DNA from 3 places in the Chryseobacterium sp. MYb264 genome. Region 2 is predicted to be linked to each of the others. Evidence: riboswitches for the same ligand, from Rfam matches in the RefSeq annotation. Region 2 holds a riboswitch; each other region holds the start of a gene.
The links. A riboswitch is a leader RNA that binds a small molecule or an ion and turns the genes downstream of it on or off. The one in region 2 is predicted to bind S-adenosylmethionine.
Positions count from the first base shown of each region.

Region 1: another riboswitch for S-adenosylmethionine. It lies ahead of VUJ46_RS14270 (TonB-dependent receptor plug domain-containing protein); the one in region 2 lies ahead of VUJ46_RS17850 (alpha/beta fold hydrolase).
Region 3: another riboswitch for S-adenosylmethionine. It lies ahead of VUJ46_RS16985 (SusC/RagA family TonB-linked outer membrane protein); the one in region 2 lies ahead of VUJ46_RS17850 (alpha/beta fold hydrolase).

Region 1 is NZ_CP142422.1:3,304,688-3,312,174, reverse strand. It holds gene VUJ46_RS14275 (alpha-amylase family glycosyl hydrolase) at 1-1,652, shown strand, start outside; SAM riboswitch class I at 2,028-2,134, shown strand; gene VUJ46_RS14270 (TonB-dependent receptor plug domain-containing protein) at 2,230-4,680, shown strand; gene VUJ46_RS14265 (APC family permease) at 4,685-5,986, shown strand; gene prfA (peptide chain release factor 1) at 6,472-7,487, shown strand, end outside.
Region 2 is NZ_CP142422.1:4,088,771-4,096,257, reverse strand. It holds gene VUJ46_RS17855 (ACT domain-containing protein) at 66-1,604, opposite strand; gene VUJ46_RS17850 (alpha/beta fold hydrolase) at 1,601-2,572, opposite strand; SAM riboswitch class I at 2,610-2,717, opposite strand; gene VUJ46_RS17845 (MGH1-like glycoside hydrolase domain-containing protein) at 2,906-5,521, shown strand; gene VUJ46_RS17840 (hypothetical protein) at 5,723-5,944, shown strand; gene VUJ46_RS17835 (T9SS type A sorting domain-containing protein) at 6,093-7,487, shown strand, end outside.
Region 3 is NZ_CP142422.1:3,909,473-3,916,959, reverse strand. It holds gene VUJ46_RS16985 (SusC/RagA family TonB-linked outer membrane protein) at 1-1,504, opposite strand, end outside; SAM riboswitch class I at 1,588-1,685, opposite strand; gene VUJ46_RS16980 (type II 3-dehydroquinate dehydratase) at 2,085-2,492, shown strand; gene pckA (phosphoenolpyruvate carboxykinase (ATP)) at 2,620-4,239, opposite strand; gene VUJ46_RS16970 (GYDIA family GHMP kinase) at 4,368-5,273, opposite strand; gene fabD (ACP S-malonyltransferase) at 5,282-6,157, opposite strand; gene VUJ46_RS16960 (LysM peptidoglycan-binding domain-containing protein) at 6,208-7,487, opposite strand, start outside.

The DNA of each region.
Region 1 (7,487 bases), 780 kb from region 2:
TTACTTATTTAAAAGGATTAAATATTAATGCAATCGAATTGCTTCCGATTATGGAGTTTGATGGAAACCTGTCTTGGGGATACAATACGTCTTTTCATTATGCTTTAGACAAAGCCTACGGAACGCCGGAAAAATTCAAGGAATTTGTAGATGTTTGTCACCAAAACGGTATTGCGGTGATTTTAGATGTTGCTTTCAATCATGCGACAGGTCGTTCTCCCCTGGTAAGACTTTGGAATGTAGATCCTGATGGCGACGGTTACGGAGATGTAGCGGCTAATAATCCTTATTTTAATACGGTTCCAAAGCATTCTTATAATGTATTTAATGATTTTAACCATACAAGTCCTTCGACTAAATATTACGTTGAAAGAACATTGCAACAATGGCTAACTGAGTATAGGGTTGATGGATTCCGTTGGGATCTTACAAAAGGTTTTACCCAAAACTGTTCTGAAAATGACGAAGGCTGTACCAATGCTTATCAACAGGATAGGGTGGATATTCTTAAAGATTATGCCGATAAACAATGGGCAATCGATCCGAATTCTTATGTGATCTTCGAGCATTTGGGAACAGACGAGGAAGAGCAGCAGTGGGCTAATTATAAGGCATCAGAAGGAAAAGGAGTAATGATGTGGAATAATCAGAATGGTTCTTATAACCAAAATACAATGGGCTATAAGGAAAATAGTAATTTCGACAGAGTGGATCATGAGCTTCACGGCTTTTCATCGATGAGAGCAGTAGGATATGGGGAAAGTCATGACGAGGAAAGATTGATGTTTAAAAATCTTGCTTACGGTGCGGTGAATGGTTCTTATGATGTTAAAAACTTAAATATGGCGCTTGACAGAATGAAAACTTTTGGTGCTACATTCTTTACGATTCCTGGTCCGAAAATGATCTGGCAGTTTGGGGAATTGGGCTATGAATTCAGTATCAACAGGTGTGCAGACGGATCTGTTAATAATGACTGCAGAACAGATGAGAAGCCGATTGCTTTTGCATTGGGATATGAAGCTGATGCCAACAGAAAGGCGGTTTACGATACCTGGGCGAAAATTATCAACATCCGAAATGCGCATTCTGTATTTAAATCAAAAACCTACACGATAGAATCTAATAATTTAACGAATGATCCGGAGGGTTTAATAACGAGGATTTACGTTTATGATAATCTATTGACAAACAACGATATGAAAAATGTGGTTGTGTTGGCGAATTATAATACAACAGCGAAGAGTGTAGTTCCGTATTTTCCTTATGTTGGGGCTTGGCAAAATTTAATGGATAATACCATTTCAAATATTACGTCAACAACGGCTCCGATTACGCTTCAACCGGGCGAATTCAGGATCTTTGGAAACTATACGGGGAGTTTATCCACAATAGATGCAAGTGGTTCTCAAAGGTTACTGCTTCAGATTGCTGATAACCCTGTGAAGAGCGGTTTCGTCAAATTGGTGTATAACAAAGCTAAAAACGGACAAATTTTCATCTATGACATGACGGGTAAGCTGATGGATTCATTTAGACTTGCTCAGGAAAACGGAACGCATGAGATGAAGGTGGGTTATCCTTCGGGAACATATTTGGTTCATTTAAAATCAGATACGGGAGTTTCGATTCAAAAAATGATAGTGGAATAGCTTGTGGATAAGTCTGAAAATGATTGTAAAGAGGTCGCTTAGCGATCTCTTTTTTTTATTAATTCATATATTATCCACGTTGAAAAGTATACTTGTAAACGGGTTGTTAAGACGTTTTTAATAGGTTATTCACAAAGTTACCCACATTGGTATTGAAGTTTATTCACGGCTTACTAATACCTTACTAACGGCTTATTCATATTTTATCCACGAGCTTATTAATACTCAATTTATGCTTATTCATATGCTTCTAACAGCTTGCTAATAGCTAATTAATACGTTTTCCACATCTTATTCACAATTGTGGAAAAGCTGATTGTAAGGGAATAATTACAAGTTTTTGCTATGTGAAATTAATAGTCTACCTTTGTGCTAGATTTATCAAGAAAGGTGGAGGGATTTGGCCCTGTGAAACCTTAGCAACCGCCTTTTCTAGACAGGTAATGGTGCTAATTCCAACCCAATTTGGGGGAAGATAAGTGAAACAATATTCTAAATATTATTCCATTTTCTTGACGGTCTTTGTTGGCGGATGTTGTCCGTTCGGGTTGATTATTAATTTTGCAAAAAACAAAAGATGAAAAAGCTTAGCCTATCTGTATTGCTACTTGGCGCTATTATAATTTCCGCGCAGGAACAGGAAAGGGAAAAACAGATTGAAGATGTGGTTATCGTGGGTAACCGAAATACTAAAAGAACAAAACTGGAAACTCCGGTTCCGGTAGATATTATCAATATCGAAAAGATACAGAAATCCTCACCGCAAATTACCGTTCAGGATTTATTAAATTATGTCATTCCGTCTTTCAATGCGGTTCGTCAGTCGGCATCGGATGGAACCGAGCATATTGATCCAGTCACATTAAGAGGAATGGGCCCGGATCAGGTTCTGGTTTTGGTAAACGGAAAAAGAAGACATACCACTTCTTTGGTCAATTATCAGAATACGGTCGGAAATGGTTCTGTCGGAACTGATTTAAGTGCAATTCCTGTAATTGCTATTGAAAAGATTGAGGTTTTAAGAGACGGAGCAGCGGCTCAGTATGGTTCGGATGCGATTGCCGGAGTTATTAATATTATTCTTAAAAAAGATATCGGTGCTTCTGCCACGTTGAATTATGGAATCACAGGAAGAGGAGATGGCGAAACGTATCAGGCAGGAGTGAACTACGGGTCATCTTTGGGAAAAGACGAAAGTTATATCAACCTATCTCTTCAGCTTAATCAAAGAGGAAAGACCACGAGAACTCAGAATCACAATCTGGATATTTTTGGAGATAATTTTGCCTATGATTTTGCTGATGATCCTGATGCAGCAAGAGCAGCTGATGATGCGATTATCAAGCAAAGAGGTTTATCCCGCGATGATTTCAATTTTCAGATCGGAGATGCCAAAATTAAACAGGCGCAGTTATTTGTGAATGCCGAATATCCTTTTAATGATCATTTCAAAATCTATTCGTTCGGAGGTTTCAGCATAAAAGAAGGTCAGGGCTATGGTTTCAGAAGGCTCCCTAGTGAGACTTCAAATAATGTGTATTCCATCTATCCCAACGGTTTTCAGGCAGTTTTGAATTCTCAGGTATACGATATTTCTTATGCTGTTGGAGCGAAATATAATCTGAACGACTGGCAATTTGATCTTAGCAATACGTTCGGGAGCAATACCTTTAAATACAATGTGGATAACACGTTAAATGCTTCATTAGGAGCGAATTCACCTACGAGTTTTTACGCGGGAGCTCATAGTTTTCTTCAGAATACCGTTAATTTAGATGTGTCTAAAAGTGTTGAAAATTTCAATTTTGCTTTTGGTGGAGAATTCAGATTTGAGCAATATGATATTAAAGCTGGCGAACAGGCTTCTTACGCCAGATATGATATTTTTGGAAACGTCGTAACGCCAACAACTCCCGAAGCCAATGTAATAGGGGCGGGTGGTGCGCAATCGTTCACCGGGTTTTCGACAGACAATGCTTTAACCAAATCAAGACATTCTACAGCGGTTTATGCAGATGTTTCTTATGATTTAGCTAAAAAATTAAATATCGATGCGGCGCTGAGGTTTGAAAACTATTCAGATTTTGGAAATACCCTGAATGGTAAATTGGCTCTCAGATATGAATTCATTAAAAACTTTGCTATTCGTGGAGCAGTAGGAACAGGTTTCCGCGCGCCATCTTTGCAGCAACAATATTTCAATAATTCTTACGCAGATATTTCAACCACCGGAGTTGGAATTGTGAAAAAAGGAATTTTTAACAACGACAGCAGAGCGGCTGAAATTCTTGGATTTGATAAATTAAAACAGGAAACCTCAGTAAATGGAAGTGTCGGATTTACCTTGAAACCTGCAAAAGGACTATTTATTACCTTAGACGGATATTGGATCGGCGTGAAAGACAGAATTGTGATCACAAGTAATATTACAGACGACAGATTACAGGATCCCGCTATCGTAGGTGAAGGAAATGAAGTGGAAAGTGCCCGATTTTTTGCCAATGCTATCGATACTGAAACGAAAGGGGTAGATTTGGTAGTTTCTTACGACTGGAAATTGGGCGGCGGAAATCTGAATATCAACCTTGCCGGAAATTATACGGAAACCAAGATCACCGATTTTCATTTTCCACAAGGCTTACAAACGCCGCAGGACGAGTTTTTCGGTCCTGATCAGATCAATATCATAGAAACCTTATCGCCTAAAACAAAGGCAACATTGGGCTTAAACTACGGAATCGGTAAATTTAATTTTCTGGTGAGAAATACGTATTTTGGTCAGGTAACAAGAGATGGCTATCCCTTCGGAGGCGTGCAGAAATTTTCACCAAAAGTAGTAACCGATATCAGTGTGGGCTATGATTTGACCAAAAATATCAATCTTACCGTGGGTGCCAATAATTTATTTGATGTTTTTCCGGATCTTCAGAGCTACGAAAATTCATATTATGGGGTTTTCAAATATGCTCCGGTTCAGATGGGAGCATTGGGAAATTATTTCTTCGGAAGGCTTAATTTTACATTTTAATTAAATGAATTCAACGTCACATCAGATTGGCTGGAAAACGGCAGTGGCCATTGTGGTTTCGAATATGATCGGAACAGGAATTTTTACAACGCTGGGTTTTCAGCTGGCAGATATTACGAATACATACAGCATATTCCTCCTTTGGGTCATTGGAGGAATTTTAGCGCTTTTCGGGGCTTTTTGTTATGCCGAATTGGGTTCTCATTTCAAAGGAAACGGAGGTGATTTTATTTATTTGAAAGAAACTTATCATCCAATTTTAGGATATTTGGTAAGCTGGATTTCTCTGATTATCGGTTTTTCTTCTCCGGTTGCTTTGGCAGCTTTGGCGATGTCTAAATATCTTTCAGCGTTTAATTTTTCTTTTGGAAATGGCTTTGCCATCGGCATTATTTTTCTCGTGGCGGCTTCTCTGTCATTTAGTTTAAAAACTTCGAGTAAGTTTCATAATTTTTTTACGTTCATTAAAATTGCTTTTATCATCATTTTAATTGCTTTGGGTGTTTTTCTTTCAAATTCGGAAAGTGTGGGGAACAGTCTTCTGTTTGATGATTCCTGGAAAAAAGAAATGATGCTGCCTGCTTTTGCCACATCTTTGGTTTTTGTGACCTATTCTTATACGGGCTGGAATTCTGCTTCCTATATTGCGGGAGAAATTAAAGATGTTCAGAAAAATCTTCCAAAATCATTAATTGTAGGAACAGTTTTCGTAACCGTTTGCTATCTTCTGGTGAATTTTATTATGCTGAAGCATGCGCCCGTAGCCCAAATGGCAGGAAAAGAAGATGTAATGGGTGAAGTGGCTAATAACATGCTTGGAAATACCTTTGGAAAAGTGGTGAATGTATTTATTGCTTTGCAGTTAATTGCTACCATCAGCGGTTATTTATGGGTAGGTTCAAGATTAACTCAGGCTTTTGCCAAAGAAAATAAACTCTGGAAATCCTTATCCGTCGGAAATAAAAAAGGAATTCCGGTTCGGGCTATTTTTGCTCATGCTGTGATTGCTACATTGATTATTTTAACGGGAAGTTTTAAAGAAATTTTCGTGTATACCGCTTTTATTCTTCAGTTATTTGCCAGTTTAGCGATTTCTACATCGTATTTTATTAAAAAAGAAGATCGAAAAATATTTAAATCCAATGTATTCTACGTTTTCCCGACGGTTTTTTTGTTGTTTAGTGTGTATATTTTGTATTTCACTTTTATTCATAATCCTAAAGAAAGTTTGATCGGGCTCGGAATTGTAGCGTTGGGTGTTATTTTGTATTTGATTGATAGAAAATTGACTAGAAGTAAAGTTTGATTTTTTTTAAAACCATTAAGGCTATTTAAGAAGTTAAGGTTGATGATACCTTTTTATTTAAATGAAAAGTCTTCGACAGGCTCAGACTGACAATGCGTATGTTTTAATTATATTTTTAATATAAGCAATTAGTATTCGCAATGTCATCCTGAGCGTGAAGCAGTCGAAGGATTTATTTTCGACATAGGAAGCTGAAGCGTTAAAAAAAATAAAAGTTAAGCCGTTAAGAAATTCCAACTGTTTGAAGCGCGAGACAAATGCCGAACCGAAGGCCTAATTTTGAATTCGCGCAAGTTTTGGGAATTTTAGGATTAAATTTTAATTTTTAGCATTCAGATTCCAGGTCTTGAATTTTTCGTTCTTTTGTTTCAAGACAAAAGGACAATTGAAATAAATAAGATACTTACGCTTCATTCAGAACAACAAACTATTAGTTTTAAAATTGAATTAATAATCCGTATCTTTGCAGCCACAAAATTTTCATAATGTCTAAATCATTAATTCCAAAATTAGAAGCTATAAAACAAAGATATAATGAGGTGGCAGACCTTATTATACAGCCTGATGTAATTTCAGACCAAAAAAGATATTCTTCTTTGAACAAAGAATATAGCGATTTGGGGAAAATTGTAAGAGTTTACGATCAATATAAAGGAGCGTTGGATACTATTGAAGAATCTGACGAAATTATTGCCGACGGATCTGATAAAGATTTCGTAGAACTGGCAAAAATCGAGAAAAACGAAGCGTTGGATAAAATTCCGGGATTGGAGGAAGAATTAAAAGTATTATTAATTCCTAAAGATCCTGCAGATGATAAAAACGTTATCGTGGAACTTCGTGCCGGAACAGGTGGAGATGAAGCCGCAATTTTCGTGGAAGATGTATACAGAATGTACACCATGTATTTCAAAACGAAAGGCTGGAGACATGAAGTAACCGATTCTAACGAAGCAGCAAAAGGATACAAAGAATTGATCATGAAAGTAGAAGGCGAAGGCGTTTACGGGGTGATGAAATTCGAATCCGGAGTTCACCGTGTACAACGTGTTCCTGAAACGGAATCTCAAGGTAGAGTTCACACTTCTGCGATCACAATTGCCGTTCTTCCGGAAGCTGAAGAAGTGGATTTTGAATTAAATCCTGCCGATATCGAAATGCAGACTTCACGTTCAGGTGGAGCTGGGGGACAGAACGTAAATAAGGTAGAAACGAAAGTTCAGTTAACGCACAAACCTTCAGGAATGGTGGTTGTTTGTCAGCAGGCACGTTCTCAGTTAGCAAACCGTGAGTTGGCAATGGAAATGTTGAGAACAAAATTGTATGACATCGAGTTGCAGAAAGTTCAGGGAGATATTGCAGCACAACGTAAATCGATGGTTTCAACAGGAGACCGTTCTGCAAAGATCAAAACGTATAATTATCCTCAGGGAAGAGTTACGGATCACAGAATCAACAAATCTATGTATAACTTAGATGCGTATATGAATGGTGATATTTC
Region 2 (7,487 bases):
GCATGACAATAGTAATTATTATTGGTAAACTGTTATATTATTAAATTGTTATATTAATATTATTATTATTTCGTTTCGCTTACTCTTAAAATATCTCCGAAAACTCCTCTTGCCGTTACCTGCGCTCCGGCTCCGGCTCCCATGATGACGATTGGATTTTCGCCATAACTTTCCGTATAAATTTCGAAGATGGAATCTGAACCTTTTAACTGTCCTAAAGCGGAAGTTGCAGGAACGGAAATCAGTTTAACATCAAGCTCGCCTTTCTCTTTCTGTAAATCTCCGTGAAGATCTCCAACATATCTTAAGACATGACCAGGCTCTTGGTTTCCCTTAATTTTTTCATATTCTTCATCTAATTCTTCCAATCTTGAAAGGAATTCTGATTTTGAAACGGAAAGTAAATTTTCCGGAACCAAATTCTGAATGTTGATATCTTCAAACTCATTAATCAGATCTAATTCTCTTGCCAAAATCAATAATTTTCTGGCGACGTCATTTCCTGACAAATCTTCTCTTGGATCCGGTTCTGTGTATCCTTTTTCCAACGCTTCATTGATGATTGTGGAAAACTTATCATCCCTCAACGAAAAATTATTGAAAACATAACTCAATGTTCCTGAGAAAACGCCTTTAATTCTTGTGATATTTTCTCCTGAAAGGTGTAGCAATTTAATCGTATCAATTAACGGTAAACCTGCACCAACATTGGTTTCGTATAGATATTTCTTTTTATTCTTCTCTAAAGATTTTCTTAAGTTTCTATACGTGGCAATCGGCAACGTATTGTAAATTTTGTTGGAAGAAACGATATCAAAACCGTTATCCACAAACGCATCATAATGCTTCACAAAATCTTTACTGGCCGTATTATCTACCATCACCAGATTTTCCAGATGATGTTCTTTTGCATACCCGATCAGGCTTTCAATACTGGAATTGGTTTGAGAATAATTTACTTTCTGTCTCCAGTCGCTTCCAAAACCGCCTTTGTTCAAAGCCATTTTCTTTGAATTTGCAATGGCTACGATTTTCAGTTGTAATCTTTTACGCTTGAGAATATCGTGCTCTGAATCTAAAATCTGTTCCACCAAAGTTCCGCCCACATTTCCATGCCCGATTAAGGCTAAATGAACGACTTTCGGTTTTCCGTAAATTTCTGTTTCAACAATATTTTTTGCAATTTCCGTCTGGTTATCGGTTACCACGATATTTACCCTTCCCGCCGAAGCAATTTGATTCAACAAAAGCGGAAATATTTTATTTCTCTGAAGTTCAGAAAGTATTTTGCTATAATTTTCCGAAACGAAGCCAATGACTGCAACATTACTAATGTTATAAATATTGCTTACTGCCCCGTTCGATTTTTCTTTTTTAAACTCTTCCTGCAGCACACGCACTGCATCTTCCGCATCTTTTTCATCTACCAAAACAGAAATTCCATTTTCAATAGCCTGCTGGGAAATTACACCCACACTTATTCCTTCTTCATTTAATACTTTGAAAATTCGGGAATCAATTCCGATATGTCCCAAAAAGTCTTTCCCTTCAAAATTTACCAGCGCTTTATTTCGATAAATGTTTATTGTATCTGATGTTGTCATATATTCAGAATAGGTTTTATGATATTATTTAATTGTTTATATTCCATTAAAAAGGCGTCGTGCCCATGAATTGAGGTGATCTCGTGATAGAAAACATTTTCCTTTTTCTCTTTCAGCTTTTCAAAGCACATTCGGATTTCAGAAGCCGGGAAAAACAAATCTGTATCTACAGAGATCATGTGCATTCGTGCCTGAATTTTTTCCAGTTGAGATTCATCAACATTAATATTCATCAGCAAATGATTCATCAGTTGATAAGCTTTTAAACTAAATCTATCGTTTAAAGCATTTCCGTGATAAACCAGCCAATCTTCCGACTCCAATCTTTGTTTTTCCTGATTGTATTTATTTTGAAATCTATCATTTAACGATTCCGGCGTTCGGTAGCACAACATCGCATGAATTCTCGCTTTTTGTAAAGGTTCATCTTTTTGATTTAATAAAAATTTCTGAACCAGACATTGTGCATGAAGCCAATCATGGGTTTTATAATCACAGGCAATAGGAATGAAAATTTCGGCAAGATGTGGTTGTTTTACCAACATTTCCCAACCGATTGCACCTCCTAAAGAACCTCCAATAATGGCGTATAAACTTGTAATATGTAAACTTTCAAGCCCTTGTAAAAAGATATTGGCAATATCTGAAGGCGTGAAATCTTCGTATTCATCAATTAAAAAATCATCAAATCCGTTTCCGGGAATATTGAAACACAGAACTGTATATTTATTAGTATCGATTACCTGATTTTCACCAATCAATTGTTTCCACCAGCCTTTTTCTCCGGCTACGTCTGAATTTCCGGTTAAAGCATGATTTACTAAAATGATGGGTGCTGAAAATAAGTCTTTCCCGAAAAGCTGATAGCTCAACGAGATATGATATTCCTTACCGGAATTTGTTTGATACGAAAGATTAATATAGTTTAGTTCTGTTTTCAATTCTATTATACTTTTTGATAATATCATTGAAAATGCCACAGGAAATGGCTGAAAAAAGATTCAGTAGTTATCTGTCCAAAATAATTTTGGTAGAACGTAGCACCTTCTTCGCTTTCGCAAAGGGTTGCTAAGGTTTCACAGGGTCTAATCCCTCAACCTTTCTTGATAACATTTTCAATATTTGAATGATCGAATAGTGCAAAGGTATAACATTTCTTTTAAATATTTATAAAAATTTAATTTAATATTAGAAACACAGATAAATACAAGGTTTTCAAAGCAATGTTAACTATTTTTCAGATTCGTAAAGTTGGAATTTTTTATCAAAAAAACTAACTTCGTATGGAAAATTGATGAAATATGATTGCCGAAAAACAAAGATTACAAGATACAAACTGGAAAAACTGGGGACCATACGTAAGCAACCGACAATGGGGAAATGTACGTGAGGATTACAGTTCCAACGGCGACGCATGGAATTTCGCCAATCATAATACCGCAGAAAGCTACGCCTATCGTTGGGGCGAAGAAGGCATTGCGGGAATCTCTGATGTGAAGCAGCTTTTCTGTTTTGCACTTTCCTTTTGGAACAAGAAGGATAAAAGGGTAAAAGAGCGTTTCTTCGGGCTCAGCAACCCTCAGGGAAATCACGGAGAGGACATTAAGGAAATTTTTTATTATCTGGATAATACGCCTACGCACAGCTATATGAAGCTGGTGTATAAATATCCTATCAATGCATTTCCTTATGATGAAATCCGTGCTGAAAATGCCAGAAGAAGCAAAAAAGAACCAGAATACGAAATCATCGACACCGGAATTTTTGACAACGATGAATATTTCGATATTTTTATTGAATATGCGAAAGCTGACCATAATGATATTTTAGTTCGCGTTACGGTTTGTAACAGAAGTCAGATTGATGCGCCAATTGTAGTAATTCCTACGGTTTGGTTCAGAAATAACTGGAAATGGGGGTACAATACTTACCAAGGGCGAACGAATGCTTCTCACGATGGCTGTATAGATATTAACCATGATAGTATTTCAATTAAAAAGTTTTATTCGAGAACTCAGAATTCGGAAAGTGCTTTCTGTGATAATGAAACGAATTCACCCAAATTGTATGGCGCTCCATATCCTGGAAACACCTATTATAAAGACGGAATCAACGATTATATTACCTACGGAAGCAATACCGTAAATCCTGAAAAAAATGGTTCAAAAGCATCTTTCATCGTGGATGATATGATTGGTGCCGGACAATCCAAAACTTTTGATTTCAGATTATCACCGAATGATTTAGATGACCCTTTTTATCAGTTTGATGATATTTTAAAAAACAGAATCAACGAAGCCAATGAATTTTATAATGAAATTCAGAATGACGTAACCAACGATGATGAAAGAAATGTTCAAAGACAGGCATTTGCAGGTTTACTTTGGAACAAACAATTCTATCATTATAACGTTGGAAAATGGCTGAAAGGTGACCCCAATTACGAAGCTCCGAGAGACTTCAACAATTATGTAAGAAATACAGAATGGAATCATCTTCACAATAAAGATATTATTTCTATGCCCGATAAGTGGGAGTATCCTTGGTATGCGACCTGGGATCTGGCATTCCACTGCGTTCCGTTTGCGATTATTGATGCTGAATTTGCGAAAGGACAGCTTCTTTTATTAACAAAGGAATGGTATATGCACCCGAACGGGCAGCTTCCCGCTTACGAATGGAATTTGAGTGATGTAAATCCGCCAGTTCACGCTTGGTCTTGTTTCAGGGTTTTTAAAATTGATGAAAAGCAAAACGGAAAACCCGACCTTCTGTTTTTAGAGAAAGTTTTCCAAAAACTTCTTCTGAATTTCACATGGTGGGTGAACCGAAAAGATAAAAACGGTAAAAATATTTTTGGCGGAGGTTTCCTCGGTCTCGATAATATCGGAGCATTTGACAGAAATACGGTTTTACAGGATGGGCAACATCTTGAGCAAGCCGACGGAACAAGCTGGATGGCGATGTACGCATTAAATATGATGCGAATTGCAATGGAACTCGCTCAGTATTATCAGGTTTATGAAGATATGGCAATTAAATTTTTTGAACATTATCTTTATATTGCCGAAGCCATGGAAAATCTGGGTGACGGAAAAGAAGGTCTTTGGAACGAAGAAGACGGTTTTTTCTATGATGTGCTTCAGCTTGGAAATGGAGAAAGTGTTTCTTTAAGGCTGAGAAGTATTGTAGGATTGATTCCAATGTTTGCGGTAGAAATTGTAGATCATCATTTACTGGAAAAAATGCCGAATTTCCAGGCAAGAATGGAATGGGTATTAAAAAATAAACCGGAACTCACCAAACTTGTTTCGCACTGGGACGAGGAAGGTCACGGAAGAAAGCATTTAATGAGTATTCTTCGTAAAAACCGTTTAACAAAGGTATTAACGAGAATGCTCGACGAGAAAGAATTTTTAAGTCAATACGGAATTCGTGCCATGTCGAAAGTGTATGAGGAAAATCCGTTTGTGTTTTCAGTTCATGGTAATGAAAATGTGGTTTATTACACGCCTGCAGAAAGTGACAGCCGCATGTTTGGCGGAAACAGCAACTGGCGCGGACCGATTTGGTTCCCCATCAACTTTTTGATTGTTGAAAGTTTACAGCGTTTTCATTTTTATTACGGCAACAGCCTGAAAGTAGAATTGCCAACCGGAAGTGGGGACAAGAGAAATCTTGATGAAGTCGCTCATAATATCAGCAACAGATTGTGCTCTATTTTCTTAAAAGATGAATTTGGACAACGACCTTTCAATGGCGGAAATGCTAAATTTAATTATGATGAAAATTTTAAAGATTATATCACTTTCTTTGAATATTTTCATGGAGATAATGGCCGCGGGGTCGGTGCTTCCCATCAAACAGGATGGACGGCAACGGTCGCAAAATTGATGAAACCGAGATTAAATATATAAATGTGAGCCTCTTTTTTTAAGAGGCTTTTTTATTATTAACCCAAACCGCGATAAAATATAAAATTATCAATAAAGCATCTTTAAAAATTAAATATTATCAATTAAAATCGATTATTTAAATTAAACATTCATTTTATTCCATATGAAACAAAACAGTTCGCATTAAAAACCATATATTAGTATTATTAAATCTAATGTTACATGAATAAAAAATTATTAGCATTTGTCAGTAATATTTTTAGAGAAAATAATAACAAAAAAGGGCTGCGTAAAATTTTTGGACAGCCTCTTTTTTTAGATAGATTTTGCTATTGTCAAAATCACAAAGGAAAAAAAATTAAAAAAAATCAAGAATTAACCGCTCGGTTAATTTCAATCTTATACTGCTCACAATACTTTTTGAACGCCCATCACCCAGTATGACATTCACAACAAGTCATCAAAAACACAAGTAAAATCACTACGAATTTCACCCATCTGTTCAAAATTTAATATTCATTTACAAAAAACAATAAATTACTTTCATTAAAATATTCTATATTTACCGGACTAAAAACTAAAAAGTAATCTCATGAAAGGAAAACTATTCCCTATTGCGGGTCTGTTTCTGTCAGGCTTGTTTATCAACAATGTAAATGCACAGGAATATCAACCCATCGCCATTCAAAGTGGTTTTAATGCTGACGTCATTGCCAATGGCGTAGGAACAGCCTCCAGCTCTACAACCTCTGATGTGGATGGGGTAAATTATGTATTTATCTCCCGTGATTTTCAGTTGACATCCAGCAGTACGCCACTCACGTACGGATTACCTGTAAACGGGCTTGTCAACTCAGCGGTAACAACTACCAACGGTCTTAGCTATCAGATGGCGCCCTACAATGGAGATAACTCGCTTCGTCTGAGCAGTACCATACCGTCCGGTACTCTTACCTTTTCAACTCCGACCCCTGCGATAAGCCTTTATTTGCTGGCTACAGGAGGAAGCGGTGCCGCAACCGTGGATGCAGTAGTCAACTTTTCTGATTCTACGTCCCAAACCTTTACCGGATTAAATATTTCTGACTGGTATGATGGGCTTAATTATGCCATCCGCGGAATTGGAAGGATCAATCTAAACAATAACAATCTGGAATCAGGAAACAATACCAATCCAAGATTATATCAGATCCCATTAGCCATTGATCCCTCAAATCAATCTAAAAACATCACCAGCCTTACCATAACAAAAACCAGTACCGGAGGCAGTATTCCCAATATTTTTGCGGTTTCAGCAGATGCTTATTCTCCATGTTCTGCGCCTACCAACATTACCTCTACCACCACCACAACATCCGGAACGATAAACTGGACTGCATCTGTAAGTGCTCCATCTTCGGGATATCAATATTATTACAGCACCTCTGCTACAGCACCCACTGCAACTACCAATCCGTCAGGAAGTGTAGCTGCAGGGTCAACTTCTGTAACTATTGATAACCTGGCAACAGGGCAAACCTACTATTTCTGGGTAAGATCAAATTGTGGATCCAGCCAAGGTTTCTGGAAAATGCATTCATTCACCACCGGTGAGATACCTGTTACTTACACTTTAGGTGATATTAATACCGATTTTGCAGATCTTGACCCAACCACCACTTCGATATCGGGCTGTCCGGGCGCTCTTACGGTAAACGTTCCGGCCGGATATAAAATAAAATCTACCAATGTTTCGTACAAAATGACTACGCAGTCTGGCGCATGGATGTCTGAGCAAAGAAGCTTCCTCGTTTGTACGACCAATGGAAATTCTGAAACTGAGGTAGCCGAAGGTTCTGGTAACGGAGGAACATATTCTTATAACAGAACGGATTTACCATTGGCCAATGACCTTACAGGCGCAGTAAACTTCGAATTAAGAGCCTGGAGAGTTTGGGGAGAAGAAGCATTAGGCTGTGATGCCAGCTTTAATAAAGTTGATGACGGC
Region 3 (7,487 bases), 180 kb from region 2:
CATAATGATAAAACTCCTGCCCTGCCAATAAATTCACATGATGCTGACCAAATTTTTTATCGTACGTTAAAATATTACTTGTGGTATAAGAAAGCGTTCTCGAATTTGTTTTCGTAACAGAACCTCCAATTTCAGTTCCTTGTCCTAACAAAGAATTGGTATAATAATGTCCGTTATAATTCACCAAATCAACTGAAAAACTGGTCTTAAATTTCAATTCAGGCAAAAACGTAAACTCAGCAAAACCTTTTCCTGAAAAGTTATCTTCTCTGTTTTCGTTTTTATCTAAAGGTAAAGTTGCTGCTAAATTCTGATTTTGCAAGGCGCTGGTTGGTCTGTATTTTCCGAAATCATAAATATAATTTCCTCCTGCATCAAGTTTATAACTTCCATCGGTATTTCTTTCATAGTAAGGATAAAATGAAGGAATGATACGCCCGACGTTAATAATATTTTCAGAACTTGAATCCGAAGAAGCCGGAGCCAATTGCACGCTGTTGGTAAAGCTTAAATTCGCACCAACATTTAGCCATTTTTTAACTTCAGAATTTAATTTTAATCTTGTACTGTACTTTTTGAAACCAGACTCTATGGCAATTCCTTTATCATCAAGATAACCTAACGAGAAATAGTAATTACTCTTTTCGTTTCCGCCACTGAAATCCAAATCAACCTGATTTCTAGAAGCCACACGCTGAAGAACATCCGCCCAATTGTCGTTCCACAAAGCTTTTGCACCTGCCAACAATTTTCCGTCTGTTCCTACAGGTTTTGCAAAACTGGCTCCGTAAGGATTGATTCCCAAAGCATTCACCAAACCGTCTGTTGCCATCTGAGCTGCCTGCTGTGGAGCAATATTATTCGCAACATAGCCGTTTCTCATGGCCTCCCAATACAATTCAAAATACTGATCGGTATTTACCTGTGCATAATCTTTTACCGCTCTCGAAGAAAAACCCTGACTGATATTAAAATTGATCTTTGATTCTCCTTTTTTACCCGATTTTGTGGTGATGATGATTACCCCGTTTGCTCCTCTTGAACCATACAAAGCACTTGCAGAAGCATCTTTAAGCACACTCATCGATTCAATATCATTTGGGCTGATGGTGTTGATATTTCCGTCAAAAGGAAGTCCGTCTACCACATACAAAGGATCGCTTGAAGCACTTACAGAACCAATCCCGCGAATACGAACCGAAGCCACAGACCCTGGTTGCCCAGAAGCACTTACCGCCTGAAGCCCGGGAACCTGACCTTCCAACGCTTTTGTAATATTGGTAACAGGTCTGTTATTGATTTTATCACTGGAAATTGTGGAAACCGAACCTGTATAGCTGTTTCTTTTCGCTTTTCCATAAGCCACAACAACTACTTCGTCTATCTCTTTTTCCTTCAGGGTATCTTTTTTTATTTCCTGACCTTGTACTCCGATAATTCCCAGGAAAAATACCGCGACAGGTGGAATCCAAATCTTAGAATTAAATGAATTTTTATTAATCATAATCAATTTTGTTTAACATTAATTAAAAATCAACCTTTTACAAAAAAGACAACAACAAGCACCAATAAATATGATTAAATTATTGCTTATCTTTCCTTTTTAAGGCTGAATGTAACACCTTGCCTCACGCAGGTTGTTAAGATTTCACAGGGTCAGTTCCCTCCATCTTTCTTTATAAGCCGATCGAAATATGTTTGCAAATCTAAAAACAAATAGTCTACAAAACAAGTAGACTTTAAAATTTTTGATTATAATTTTATGAAAATTATGTTAAATTTATTTTAAAAACCTTCAAAATAGACAGTTATATAAATTGTTAAATTTTTAAATATGAGAAATATCATTAAAAATAATGTAATGAATGAAATTGCTTTTAAAGCTACACTATACGTAAAATGTAATCCATACGATCCTCGTCACTTCAAGTAGATTTTTGAAAAAAATCGTATCGAGAAGTTTTGTTGCGAAGTCGAATTTTGGCTTTAGAATATCGGTTCTCGATACATTTTTCTCCGCTGCGCTGCGAAAAATACTCGAACTGACGGAGCGGAAATTCAAAAAAAGTTTTTAATTTTATGATATGAAAATTTTAATTGTAAACGGTCCTAATCTTAATCTGTTAGGTACCCGAGAACCTGAAATTTACGGAACGGTAACGATGGAGGATTATTTACAGAAATTACAATCTGAATTTCCTATCCATGAAATATCTTATTATCAATCAAATATTGAAGGTGAATTGATTAACCGTCTTCAGAAAGATGATTTTGATGCTTTGGTGATTAATCCGGGAGCGTTTACTCATTATTCTTATGCTATTACCGATTGTTTAAAGAATATTCAGAAGCAGAAAATTGAAGTTCACATTAGTAATATTTACAAGAGAGAAGAATTTCGTCAGAAGTCGGTAACGGCAGCAAATTCTGATGCGGTTTTATCCGGTTTTGGAATGAATGGATATCGATTGGCAATTTTGAGTTTGAAGTAATTTATGCTTTGAGAAGCTCAGCATGATATTACTAATACTATCTTTTGTATTTGTAATTAGTCATACAATACCTTTCAACGCAGCTAAAAGCATAAAAAAAGCCTCATCAATGATGAGGCTTCCTAATTTAGTTAATTGCTTGTTCCTGTAACTGAGGACCTGAAGCGATAAGCTTTTTGCCCTCTTCGGTGTTACAATATTGTTCAAAGTTTTTGATATATCTTGAAGCTAAGTCTTTCGCTTTTTCTTCCCATTCAGAAACTTCGTTATATGTATTTCTTGGATCTAGAATGCCTTCAGAAACGTTTGGCAATTCTGTAGGAACTTCAAGATTCATAATTGGAATTCTTGTTTTCGGAGCATTTTCAATAGATCCATCGATGATGGAATCAATGATCGCTCTTGTGTCTTTTAGAGAAATTCTTTTTCCTGTTCCGTTCCAACCTGTGTTTACCAGATACGCTTTAGCGCCGTGTTCTTTCATTTTACCGATCAATGTTTTTGAATACATTGTTGGGTGCAATGTTAAGAATGCCTCACCAAATGCCGGCGAAAATGAAGGTTGAGGTTCTGTAATTCCTCTTTCTGTTCCGGCTAACTTTGAAGTATACCCACAAAGGAAGTGGTACTGTGCCTGATCTTCATCCAAAATAGAAACCGGAGGCAATACGCCGAAAGCATCTGCAGAAAGATAAACGATCTTGCTCGCGTGTCCTGCTTTTGAAGGCAAAACAATTTTATTAATATTGTAAATAGGATAAGAAACTCTCGTGTTTTCTGTGATAGATCCGTCTGTATAATCAGCAATTCCGTCATGAACTACTACGTTTTCAAGAAGCGCATCTCTTTTAATTGCTCGGAAAATATCCGGCTCTTTTTCTTCTGAAAGGTCAATTACTTTTGCATAGCAACCTCCTTCATAATTGAATACTCCATTGTTGTCCCAACCATGCTCATCATCACCGATCAGATATCTTTTCGGATCTGCAGACAAAGTGGTTTTCCCTGTTCCTGAAAGACCGAAGAAAAGAGCAACATCTCCTTCTTCACCTACGTTTGCAGAACAGTGCATAGAAGCCATCCCTTTCAAAGGAAGGTAATAATTCATCATGGCAAACATTCCTTTCTTCATTTCTCCACCATACCAGGTTCCTCCAATGATCTGAAGCTTTTCGGTAAGGTTGAACATCACGAAGTTTTCAGAGTTTAATCCTTGCTCTTCCCAGTTCGGATTTGTCGTTTTAGATCCATTGATGACTGTAAAATCAGGTTCTCCAAAGCTTTCCAACTCATAATGAGAAGGACGGATGAACATATTCGTAACGAAATGCGCCTGCCACGCTACTTCAACGATGAACCTTACTTTTAATCTCGTGTCTGTATTCGTTCCGCAGAATGCATCTACCACATAGATTTTTTTTGCACCAGAAAGCTGGTTCAGCACTAAGTCTTTACAAGACTGGAAAATTTCCGGAGAGGTTGGCAAGTTTACTTTACCGTCCCAAAAAATCGTGTCTTTTGTAACATCATCCTGAACAATAAACCTGTCTTTAGGTGAACGACCTGTGAAAATTCCTGTTTTTACTGATACTGCACCAGATTCCGTAAGCTCAGCTTTCTCAAAGCCTTGATTTTCAGAAGAAACTTCAGCCTGATATAATTCTTCATACGAAGGATTATAAATGACCTCATAACTTCCTTTAATCCCTAGTTTTTCTAAATCCTGGATGATTTTAGCGTGTTTCATTTTACTTATATTTTCTATTTCAATATTAGGGTTCAACAAAATTAATATTAATTAATTGTTAAAAGTGATTTAAATATAATGATATAAGTCAGAATGGCAAATAAAAAAACAAGTTTATAACAAACTGATTACAAACTAATTAAATCTTTCCAATTGAAAATTGTGCGAAAACCTTTCTCCCAAAAATAGTCCTCAAAGCCATCAAATTTTGAGCTCATGACAAAATCTCCACCCCAAGCTCCCAAACTTTTCACAAAAACGGGGATGTCCTCAAAGAAACGCTCTCTAACTGTAGGAATTTCAAGGAATTTCGAAATTTGTTGCTCATGAATTAACATTAGTTCAGAAAAATTTTCCAATTCGTTACATACTAAAATATTTCTTGTAAGATTCGAAAATTCATCAACCAATTTTTGAGACTTTGTTTTAGACTTGTAAAAATTGATTCCTTCACGGCTATCCTGCTTCTGATTTAAATGAATAAAAATAAGTTCATCTTTAAAAGAAGGTTTGAAATTCGTCCTTTCATATGTAATCTCAGGTTTGCTTTGAAACAGCACTGCAGATTTCTCTTTTGCCACCGCAATATCGTATCCGCTGCCGCCTAAACTGATTGAATTTAAATAAAAAGGATCAATCTCCGCCCATTCCGCAAGATTGGTCATCAGCGTAGAACTGCTTCCCAAACCGTAATCTGCAGGAAACTGAAGGTTGGTTTTTAAATGATAACTAAAATCGTTCTTGAATTTGATTGTAGAAAGTGACTGAACATTTTTTAAGGTTTTTAAAATAAATTCAGCACTGGAAATACTATTGGTTTCGATGATCTGCCAGTTTTTGTAATCAATGACAGCCTTTAACCATAATTTGTTTTGATGATAGGCTTCCCAGAAAATAAGAGAATTCCCATCGTAATTTTCTTCAAAGTAAAACTCTTGTCCCAGCTTGGTAGGTACCGCTAAGACAAGAGCTCCATCCATTGCGAAATATTCTGAAGTAAGCATCAGCTTTCCCGGTGAAAATATCTCGCCCATATTTTTATTTAGATTGCAGAAGCAACAGATACAGATCCGTCAATTTTCTTGATCAATCCCTGAAGGGTTTTCCCAGGACCTACTTCAATGAAGTTGTTAGCCCCGTCTTTGATCATATTCTGAACAGACTGCGTCCATTTTACAGGACCTGTCAATTGTGCAATAAGATTATTTTTAATCTCATCAGGATCAGTAATCGCGGTAGTCGTGATATTCTGATAAACTGGGATTGTTGCTTTTCTGAATTTTGTTTTTTCAATCGCAGAAGCCAGTCTCTCTTGTGCAGGTTGCATCAATGGAGAATGGAAAGCACCGTTTACAGGTAGCAATAATGCTCTTTTTGCTCCGGCTTCTTTTAATTTTACACAAGCTTCTTCAACTGCCGTTGTTTCACCGGAAATTACCAATTGTCCGGGACAGTTGTAATTTGCAGGAACCACAATACCGCTGATCGTAGCACAAATTTCTTCCACTTTAGCATCTTCCAATCCTAAAATTGCCGCCATAGAACTTGGATTGGCATCGCAAGCTGCCTGCATTGCTTTTGCTCTTTCGGAAACCAGTTTCAAACCGTCGTCAAAAGATAAAACGCCATTGGCAACCAATGCTGAAAATTCTCCTAAAGAATGTCCTGCCACCATTTCAGCGCCAAGACCGTTCACCGCTTTAAGAGCCGCTACTGAATGTATAAAGATTGAAGGTTGCGTAACCTCAGTTTTCTTAAGGTCTTCATCCGCTCCATTAAACATAATAGAAAGAATATCGAAACCTAAAATTTCATTGGCAGATTCCATTAAGTCCTTAATGTCTTTTCTAGAATCGTATAATTCTTTTCCCATTCCTACGAACTGAGAACCCTGCCCAGGAAATACAAGTGCTTTCATTTAGTAATTTAAAATATTTTGCAAATATAAATATAATGTTAATAATATCCTTACGGAACCAATCTGATTACTCTATAACCAGTATTTACATAAGCACCATTTGCTTTGGCTTTTACAAACTCAAACTTGGTAGCCAGCTGAGTCTGAACCTTATTCATCTGTTTGAAAATTTCTCCTTTTTTATTTTCTCTGGTTAACATATCGTTCACAACATCGAAACCAACAATGGCATATTTAGGAGGTGTTTTACAATATTTGCTTTTATAAGCCGCCAGAATTTCTTTTTCAAAACTTCCGTCGGTATTGATCTTTCTGTCCATCAAATAAACCAAATTGGCCTGGCTAAGATCATCCACTTTTCTTTCAAAGCTTGGAGCATAATACATACTGAATGCTTTTACGCCCTGAACTTCTTTAGATAAAGCGATCACTTTATTGGAGAACGCTTCACCCGCCGCCGAATCATCATTTGCCAAAATCGCGATTACCGGAGCAGACTGCCCTGTCATCATATTTTGATCCAGCTGAATATCTGCCGGAGAATTCACAATCGTTATCGTTGGGCTTTTCAAAGTTTTTTCAAGACCAGCTTTAATGTAATTGGCATTTTCTTTTTTAGCACCTGCCACCACATAGATTTTTTGATCTGAATAAGAAGCCTTCACTTCCTCAACAATTTTATCAGCATACGTTTGATCATTTGTTTCAACGATAATCAAATTGCTGTAGTTATATAATTCCGGAGAGTTGGCAAAAGGTGCCACAATCGGGATTTTTTGATTTTTAGTAAAGTCAAGAACATCTACCACATTCGACTTGAAGAACGGGCCGATAATTAAATCTGTATTATCAGGATGCAACTGAGTCAGAGAATTTCTGAAAGTTGCTTCGTTTCCTGAGTCTACTATTTTCACCTCAAGTTTCTGTCCGTTTCGCGCATTTCTTTCAATCGCCAATTTCGCTCCCGTAAGGAAATCCATCGCCATGGCTCTGTACTGTGTTTCGTTGGTACTGTATCCGAAAGGAAGCATCAAGACAACACTTAGCGCATCCCCGTTTTTTTTCACGTAAGCTGGATCCAGCTTTTTGATCTTTAAAACCATTCCGGTCTTCAAACCATGAGAAAGATCAGGGTTTAGTGCAATTAATTCATCAATTGAAATTCCGTATTTATTCACAATGGAGAATACGGTATCACCCTGCTGAACGGTATATGTTACAAAATCATCAGCAATAGCCGTTGCATTGGCTGAAGATCTTTCGTTTCCTGAATCTACCTTTGTTTTTGAATTAGAAGAAGAGTCAGCAACCGGAGTTGTATTTGATTTTT